2 regions of the Lysinibacillus sp. UGB7 genome follow, and region 2 is predicted to be linked to the other one. Evidence: riboswitches for the same ligand, from Rfam matches in the RefSeq annotation. Region 2 holds a riboswitch; the other holds the start of a gene.
What was found. Region 2 has a riboswitch for preQ1 ahead of queF (preQ(1) synthase). Riboswitches for the same ligand answer to the same signal wherever they lie in the genome.
Positions count from the first base shown of each region.

Region 1: linked by a shared signal. The riboswitch ahead of ACOMCU_RS07055 (QueT transporter family protein) and the one ahead of queF (preQ(1) synthase) in region 2 are both predicted to bind preQ1.

Region 1 covers NZ_JBMGUV010000005.1:174,463-177,892, reverse strand. Annotated here, with positions in the region: gene ACOMCU_RS07065 (ABC transporter permease) at 1-166, opposite strand, end outside; gene ACOMCU_RS07060 (ABC transporter substrate-binding protein) at 260-1,282, opposite strand; PreQ1 riboswitch class I at 1,624-1,668, shown strand; gene ACOMCU_RS07055 (QueT transporter family protein) at 1,677-2,159, shown strand; gene ACOMCU_RS07050 (L-threonine 3-dehydrogenase) at 2,632-3,430, opposite strand, start outside.
Region 2 covers NZ_JBMGUV010000012.1:130,551-133,980, reverse strand. Annotated here, with positions in the region: gene ACOMCU_RS13100 (sensor histidine kinase) at 1-222, opposite strand, end outside; gene ACOMCU_RS13095 (DUF418 domain-containing protein) at 380-1,510, opposite strand; PreQ1 riboswitch class I at 1,787-1,833, shown strand; gene queF (preQ(1) synthase) at 1,957-2,457, shown strand; gene queC (7-cyano-7-deazaguanine synthase QueC) at 2,557-3,237, shown strand; gene queD (6-carboxytetrahydropterin synthase QueD) at 3,241-3,430, shown strand, end outside.

The DNA.
Region 1 (3,430 bases), on a different contig from region 2:
GATAGCCTAGCAGAATCATTGTCGCTGCTGTAGCCGCCCCTGTTACAAAGCTTCCATCAACCGTTAAATCCGGAAAATCTAACACACGGAATGTTAAATACACACCAAGTGCCATAATTGCATAGATGATTCCTTGCTCCACTGAGCCAAATATTGCTGTAAACATAATCGAATCATCTCCTAAAATTATCGTAAAAAATGAAGATAAAGCGGGGACAAGCCTCCCCCGCTTCACCTAAATATGATGCCACTTTGAGCATTATTTTTCTAAAAGCTCAGCACCCCAAGAATCTTTAATCTCAATACCTAAAGCATCAGCAACTTTTTTGTTCACTAATAATTTTAAGTTTTGTGGATATTGAGCTGGTGTTTCAGCTGGTGTTGCTTCACCTTTTAAAATTTTCACTGCCATTTGGCCAGCTTCATAGCCAATATCAAAGTACTCAAAGCCGTATGCAGCTAAACCGCCACGTGCTACAGAGTCAAGTTCACCCACGATAAGTGGTAATTTATTTGCTGCTGCTACATCAATCACTGACTCAAGGGCAGATACGACCGTATTATCAGTAATAATATAGAATGCATCTACTTTTCCAATTAGTGATTCCGCCGCTTGTTTGACATCAGCTGAAGTGGCTGCTGAAGCATCTTTTACAGTTAAGCCCTGCTCGCCCATTATCTTTTTCACTTCAGTTACCTGTGCTACTGAGTTTTGCTCACCAGCGTTGTAGACCATACCAACGTTTTTAGCACCTAAATCTTTTAATAAGGCCACCGTTTTGGTAATTGTATCAGGGTGTAAATCGATCGTTCCTGTTACGTTTTTACCTGGTGCTTCCATTGACGCAATTAATTGTGCGCCAACTGCGTCTGTTACGGAAGTAAAGATGACTGGAATATCGCTAGTTGCAGTAGCTGCTGCCTGTGCAGATGGTGTAGAGTTGGCAAAGATTAAATCGACATTTGCACTTACTAGGTTATTTGCGATTGTTGTGTTTAAGCTGTTATCGCCTTGAGCAATCTGCGAATCATATTCTACCTTTAAGCCCGAATCTTCAATGGCTTTTTTGAAGCCTTCAGTCGCTGCATTTAACGATGGATGCTCAACGATTTGAGTAATCCCGATTTTATATGTTTTTTCATCTGCAGAGCCGCTTTCACTTGCATTGTTCTTCTCGTCACCCTTTGATTCAGTTGAACTTGAACCACCGCTACCACATGCAGCAAGCATTAATACTAACCCAAATAATAGGAACGAAAGCTTTTTCATATTGCGCTTCACAAATAATCCCCCCGACTATTATCTCTATTATCTATCACACTTCACTCAAACAAAGTGTGAACGTATCGCTATATTATCGTTATTATTGATGTTCGTCAACAACATTATGAATGTTCTGACTTTTATATTTAACGAAATATTTTACTTCTTCATTTAATTTGCCGCTTTAAACCGCTAAACTACGCCATTTTAATGAAAGTAATAATTTTAGCATCCATTCAAATTATTTTATGACAATTTTGCGAAGTAAAATTTTGGACTTTACTTTTTATAAATGACTTTTATTATTTTGACATTTGACTTCCTTGTTAGTTTTATACTAAAATATTTATCTGTGTAAAAGCACCGTGGTTCGTAACCATCCCACGAAAAAAAACTAAGGAGAAATGAATAGATGAAAGTAAAATTTTTAGCAGCAAGTGGTATTATTGCAGCATTGTATATTGCTGTCACTTTGCTTGTTGCACCATTCGGGTTTACAGAAGTGCAATTCCGAGTATCGGAAATGTTTAATCATTTAGTTGCCTTTAATCCACGTTTTGCCGTAGGAATTATTATTGGCGTATTTATCTCAAATATATTTTCACCTCTTGGCATTTACGATTTAGTTTTCGGCGTTGGACATTCGATGATTACGCTAGGTCTGTTCATACTTATATGTAAATTTGTAAAAAATATTTGGGCACGCTTATTCGTCAACACATTATTATTTACATGCACAATGTTCATAATCGCCTTTGAATTGAACTTAGCCTTAGAATTGCCATTTTTCTGGACATGGCTAACAGTTGCTGTAGGTGAATTTGTTGTACTAGCAGTCGGTGCACCAATCATGTATATACTGAACAAACGTTTAAACTTCAAAGATTGGATATAACTTAATCCAGTAATCTATATAAAGAGACGAGTCTTCTTCAAGATTCGTCTTTTTTTATTGTAGGAATTTATGAAATTAAGTGACACAATTTTTCTTTTCTTGACAGCTAATTGGACATGGCAAAGACAAAAAAGGTAGAAAATAGTTGCTCGTAGCGTACTACCGTCGTTAATAGGGGCTATTTGTACTTGCGCTATATATTCCCTACACTTTCTTTTTCATGGAGATAAATTGTATTTTTTATAAAAAAAGACTCATCCCCAAAACTTGTGGTTGATTTCCGTTCCGACTGAACGCTTTCCTGGGGGCGTCCGATGAGCCGCTGATCCCTAAGGAGACGTCCAGCCGCCACTCCAATCAACTTATCTACTGGGCATAAGTTATAACAAATGTCACCTTCGACTTTTGGTGATGAACAAAAAAAAAGACTCTATTGTATCCACATGGGAATAGAGTCGTGTTCAATCTTTTATTAGGATATCGCCTTTTTTTGAAGCTTAATTTTTAATTTCTCCAGCATATCTGCTGTCATTCTTGCTAAATCATACTCCGTCTTAAAGCCCCATTCATTTTGGGCAGCTTCAATATTTATAGAGTTTGGCCAACTGTCAGCAATTGCTTGGCGCACTGGATCAACCATATAATCCATACGGAAATGTGGCAGATGCTTTTTAATTTCAGCTGCAATTTGAGATGGCTCAAAGCTCATAGCAGTTATATTAAAGGCATTGCGATGAATTAATTTCTTACCATCTGCCTCCATTAAATCTACAATAGCCTGTAATGCATCTGGCATATACATCATATCCATGTACGTACCCTCTTGAATGTAAGATGTGTACTTACCTTGCGCAATGGCTTCATAGAAAATCTCTACCGCATAGTCTGTTGTACCACCACCTGGAGGGGTCACATAAGAAATCAGCCCTGGGAAGCGCACACCTCTTGTGTCTACCCCAAAACGATCAAAATAATAGTCACATAATAATTCACCAGCTACTTTGTTTACCCCATACATAGTAGTTGGTCGCTGTAATGTATCCTGTGGTGTATTATCCTTTGGCGTTGAAGGACCAAATGCACCAATTGAACTAGGAGTAAAAAATTGTAAGTTTAATTCACGCGATACTTCTAAGGCATTCATTAAACCACCCATGTTTAAATTCCATGCGAACAAAGGATTTTTTTCGGCAGTTGCGGATAATAATGCTGCTAAATGCATCATCGTATCTGCTCCAAAATCTTTAGCTAAATCGTGCATTCTTTGTCCA
Region 2 (3,430 bases):
CCATAAAACAACGATAAACATCAGAGCAATAGCAAGCATTGCCGAAGCAATATGCCATTTGACTTTCGCTCTTCCTACTAAATCGGCAAAGCTAAATCCAAAGATTAACATGATAGAGCCTTCATAGATGCCAAGTATTGTAATAAGAAAGAAACCCGTTAAGGCTGCCAAATGAAGGCGCCAATCTTTATACCATAATGCAAAATAAAATGCGGTTAGCAATAGCACCAAGACAATTATTTTTGCTATGACTGGTAACTCCGAGTTTGAGCTTAATACCATGGATAGTAAAAAAATAATGGATACTGCGTCGATAATTAAATATTGCTTTGCTTGATCTTTCGGATATATTTTTATACTTTACACCAACCCTTGTCGATTATTTATGTGCAACGGCTTGAACCGCATGTTTTCGAAGCCATTCCAACGGTCCATAATGAAAATGCTTTAAGAAAATATGAGCAATGAACAGTTGGAAAAGGGACAGGACAATCCACATGCCAATCACCTCGAAGCTAGACAGCTTTCCACCTAATCCGAAGCCCCAACCATAGAAAATAATAGATGACAGCACATTTTGTAAAACATAGCAACTTAAAGACATTTTACCAACTTCTCCAAATCGCTGCCATAGCCAATCTACCTTTTTATATTTTATCAGTTTACCTATAATGCCAATATACCCAAGTGATAGGAGCGGCGCAAATAAGTAGCGAACAGGGAAATCAAAAGCGCCTCCAGGAATAAAAATAAGGAGATTTAATGGTACACCAATATAAAGCCCAATCGACAATAACTTTTTGCGCATATGGCGTCCATGTTCATCTTGTGCAAATACGCCAGTACGCATTAACTTCACACCCAGTAAAAATAAGAAGATATTCATTGGAATAATAAAAATGGCTTCCGTTCTAAAAAACCAAAAATTCGTTAAACGATTGTAGATTTGTTCAAACCAAGTACCATGTTGATAAATCGTGACAATCGACTCGTTACTAGGTAAAGACATATTAGCACCTTGTAAGGCACTTATTAAAAGTAGCAGTATCATCAGCGCATGAAACCCTCCAATCGTATATAAAGCGCGATGAATGGTTTTATCACCAGCTTTTACAATAAAAGCAACGAGGATTGCGGTCACAGCGTAACTCATCAAAATATCATATTCCATAACCAATGTGAAATGGATAAAACCCTCTACAAACAAGAATAAAACAGTCCAAATATAGACACCTGGCCATGCATTCCCTTTTCGAATGGATTGTTGGTATTTTAATTCTAGACCAACCCCAAACATAATGGTTAACAGTCCTAAAAGCTTCCCATTTACGAAAAATAACACGAGCATTCGTAGAAAATCATCGAATGACCACCAACCCGAATAGTGACTCGTTGTAATGTAAGATAAGTCGCCGAGATAAGCAAAAATCCAAATATTTGTACCGAGTGTTCCCAATACCGCAAAGCCACGTAAAATGTCGATTAACGGTAACCTTTGATTCGTTTGCATTATTTATATCACTCTTTCTTTGTTTTCTTATAATTAAATGATAAAGAGAAACAGAATAGAAGCCTATTCACAGGAGTCAAAAGTTCTTTATGACACGTGTCATAAAGAACTTTTGTGTGCCAGGCACGGACGTAATTTATAGGGTGTACCAGAACCGCGAAGGCTGAAAATGTGGTTAGCCAAGTACAAGGGTGTAAGATTTTATTTAAAAATTTTCATTTGACGTTTTCCACCATATTTTATATTATGATAGAAGAAAAGAATGCCCGGACTAGAACGGGAGAGGTTCATAGCTGATACCCTCTATAAAAAACTATGGAAACATGACAATATGCCATGTCCATATCGGACGTGGCTTTTTTATGTTTTTACTTATGTTTTAATAGAATGATTGGTGATGCCTCTCTTGAAAAGTGTTGGGAAACATTTTACAAGGAGGTTTTTTTATGTCTGGCCGAAGCCATGAAGAAGGACTGAAGGATTTAACACTATTAGGTAATCAAGGTACGCAATATTCATACGAATATGCACCCGAAGTATTGGAGGCAGTAGACAATCTTCATTCCAATCGAGATTATTTCGTCAAGTTTAATTGTCCAGAGTTTACTAGTTTATGTCCGCTTACCAATCAGCCTGATTTTGCGACGATGTACATCTCATACATCCCGGATAAAAAAATTGTGGAGAGTAAATCACTAAAATTATATTTATTTAGTTTTAGAAATCATGGTGATTTCCACGAAGATTGCGTCAATATCATTATGAACGATTTAATTAAATTACTTGATCCAAGATATATCGAGGTTTGGGGTAAATTTACGCCTCGTGGAGGAATCTCGATTGATCCATGGTGTAACTATGGGAAACCAGAAACTAAATACGAAGAAATAGCGAATTATCGTTTAATGAATCACGATCTTAATCCAGAAAAAATCGATAATCGATAAATTTGGAAAGTCTTATCAATGAAGGAAGAGGTTTTAGCTACCCTCTTAAAAAAACTAAGAAGAAAACAGCATTTTTCTTAGTGTGCTGTTTTTTTCGTTATAAGGGAGTTTTTACAGATGAAGAAGCAGGAAAAAGCAATTGTTGTGTTTAGTGGAGGTCAGGACAGTACCACTTGTTTATTGTGGGCACAAGAACATTTTGAAGAGGTTGAAGCGGTGACTTTTGATTATGGTCAAAGGCATCTTCTTGAAATTGAATGTGCAAAGGAGATAGCAGCGGAACTTGGTGTCACGCATCACATTCTTGATATGTCGCTCCTGAATCAGCTTGCTCCGAATGCATTGACACGACAAGACATCGAAGTAGAAGACGGAGAAGATGGCGGGCTTCCATCGACTTTTGTGCCTGGCCGGAATTTGCTCTTTCTTTCATTTGCGGGCGTTTTGGCGAGTCAAGTTGGAGCCAAGCATATCGTAACTGGTGTTTGTGAAACGGATTTTAGTGGATATCCGGATTGCCGGGATATTTTTATAAAATCCTTGAATGTAACGTTAAATTTATCTATGGATGATTCCTTTGTGATTGATACACCGTTAATGTGGCTGAATAAGGTACAGACATGGGAGCTTGCTGATCAGCTTGGGGCGCTTGAGTTTGTTCGGGAAAGAACGTTAACTTGTTATAACGGTGTAATAGCAGATGGTTGTGGTGAATGCCCGGCGTGTAAACTGCGAAAAAAAGGGCTAGATGAGTATTTAAGCTTCAGAAAGGAGTCTTAAGGCATGTTTCATTTTAAAATTGTCGAGAAGCTCCAAAAAATAGATGAAGATATTCAAAGGAATCAATTGAACTATCATTCAAAACGTGTTCTCGTGAGCAAGGAATTTACCTTCGATGCAGCCCATCATTTACATGATTATGATGGGAAATGCAAAAATTTGCATGGCCATACGTATCGTGCTGTATTAGGGT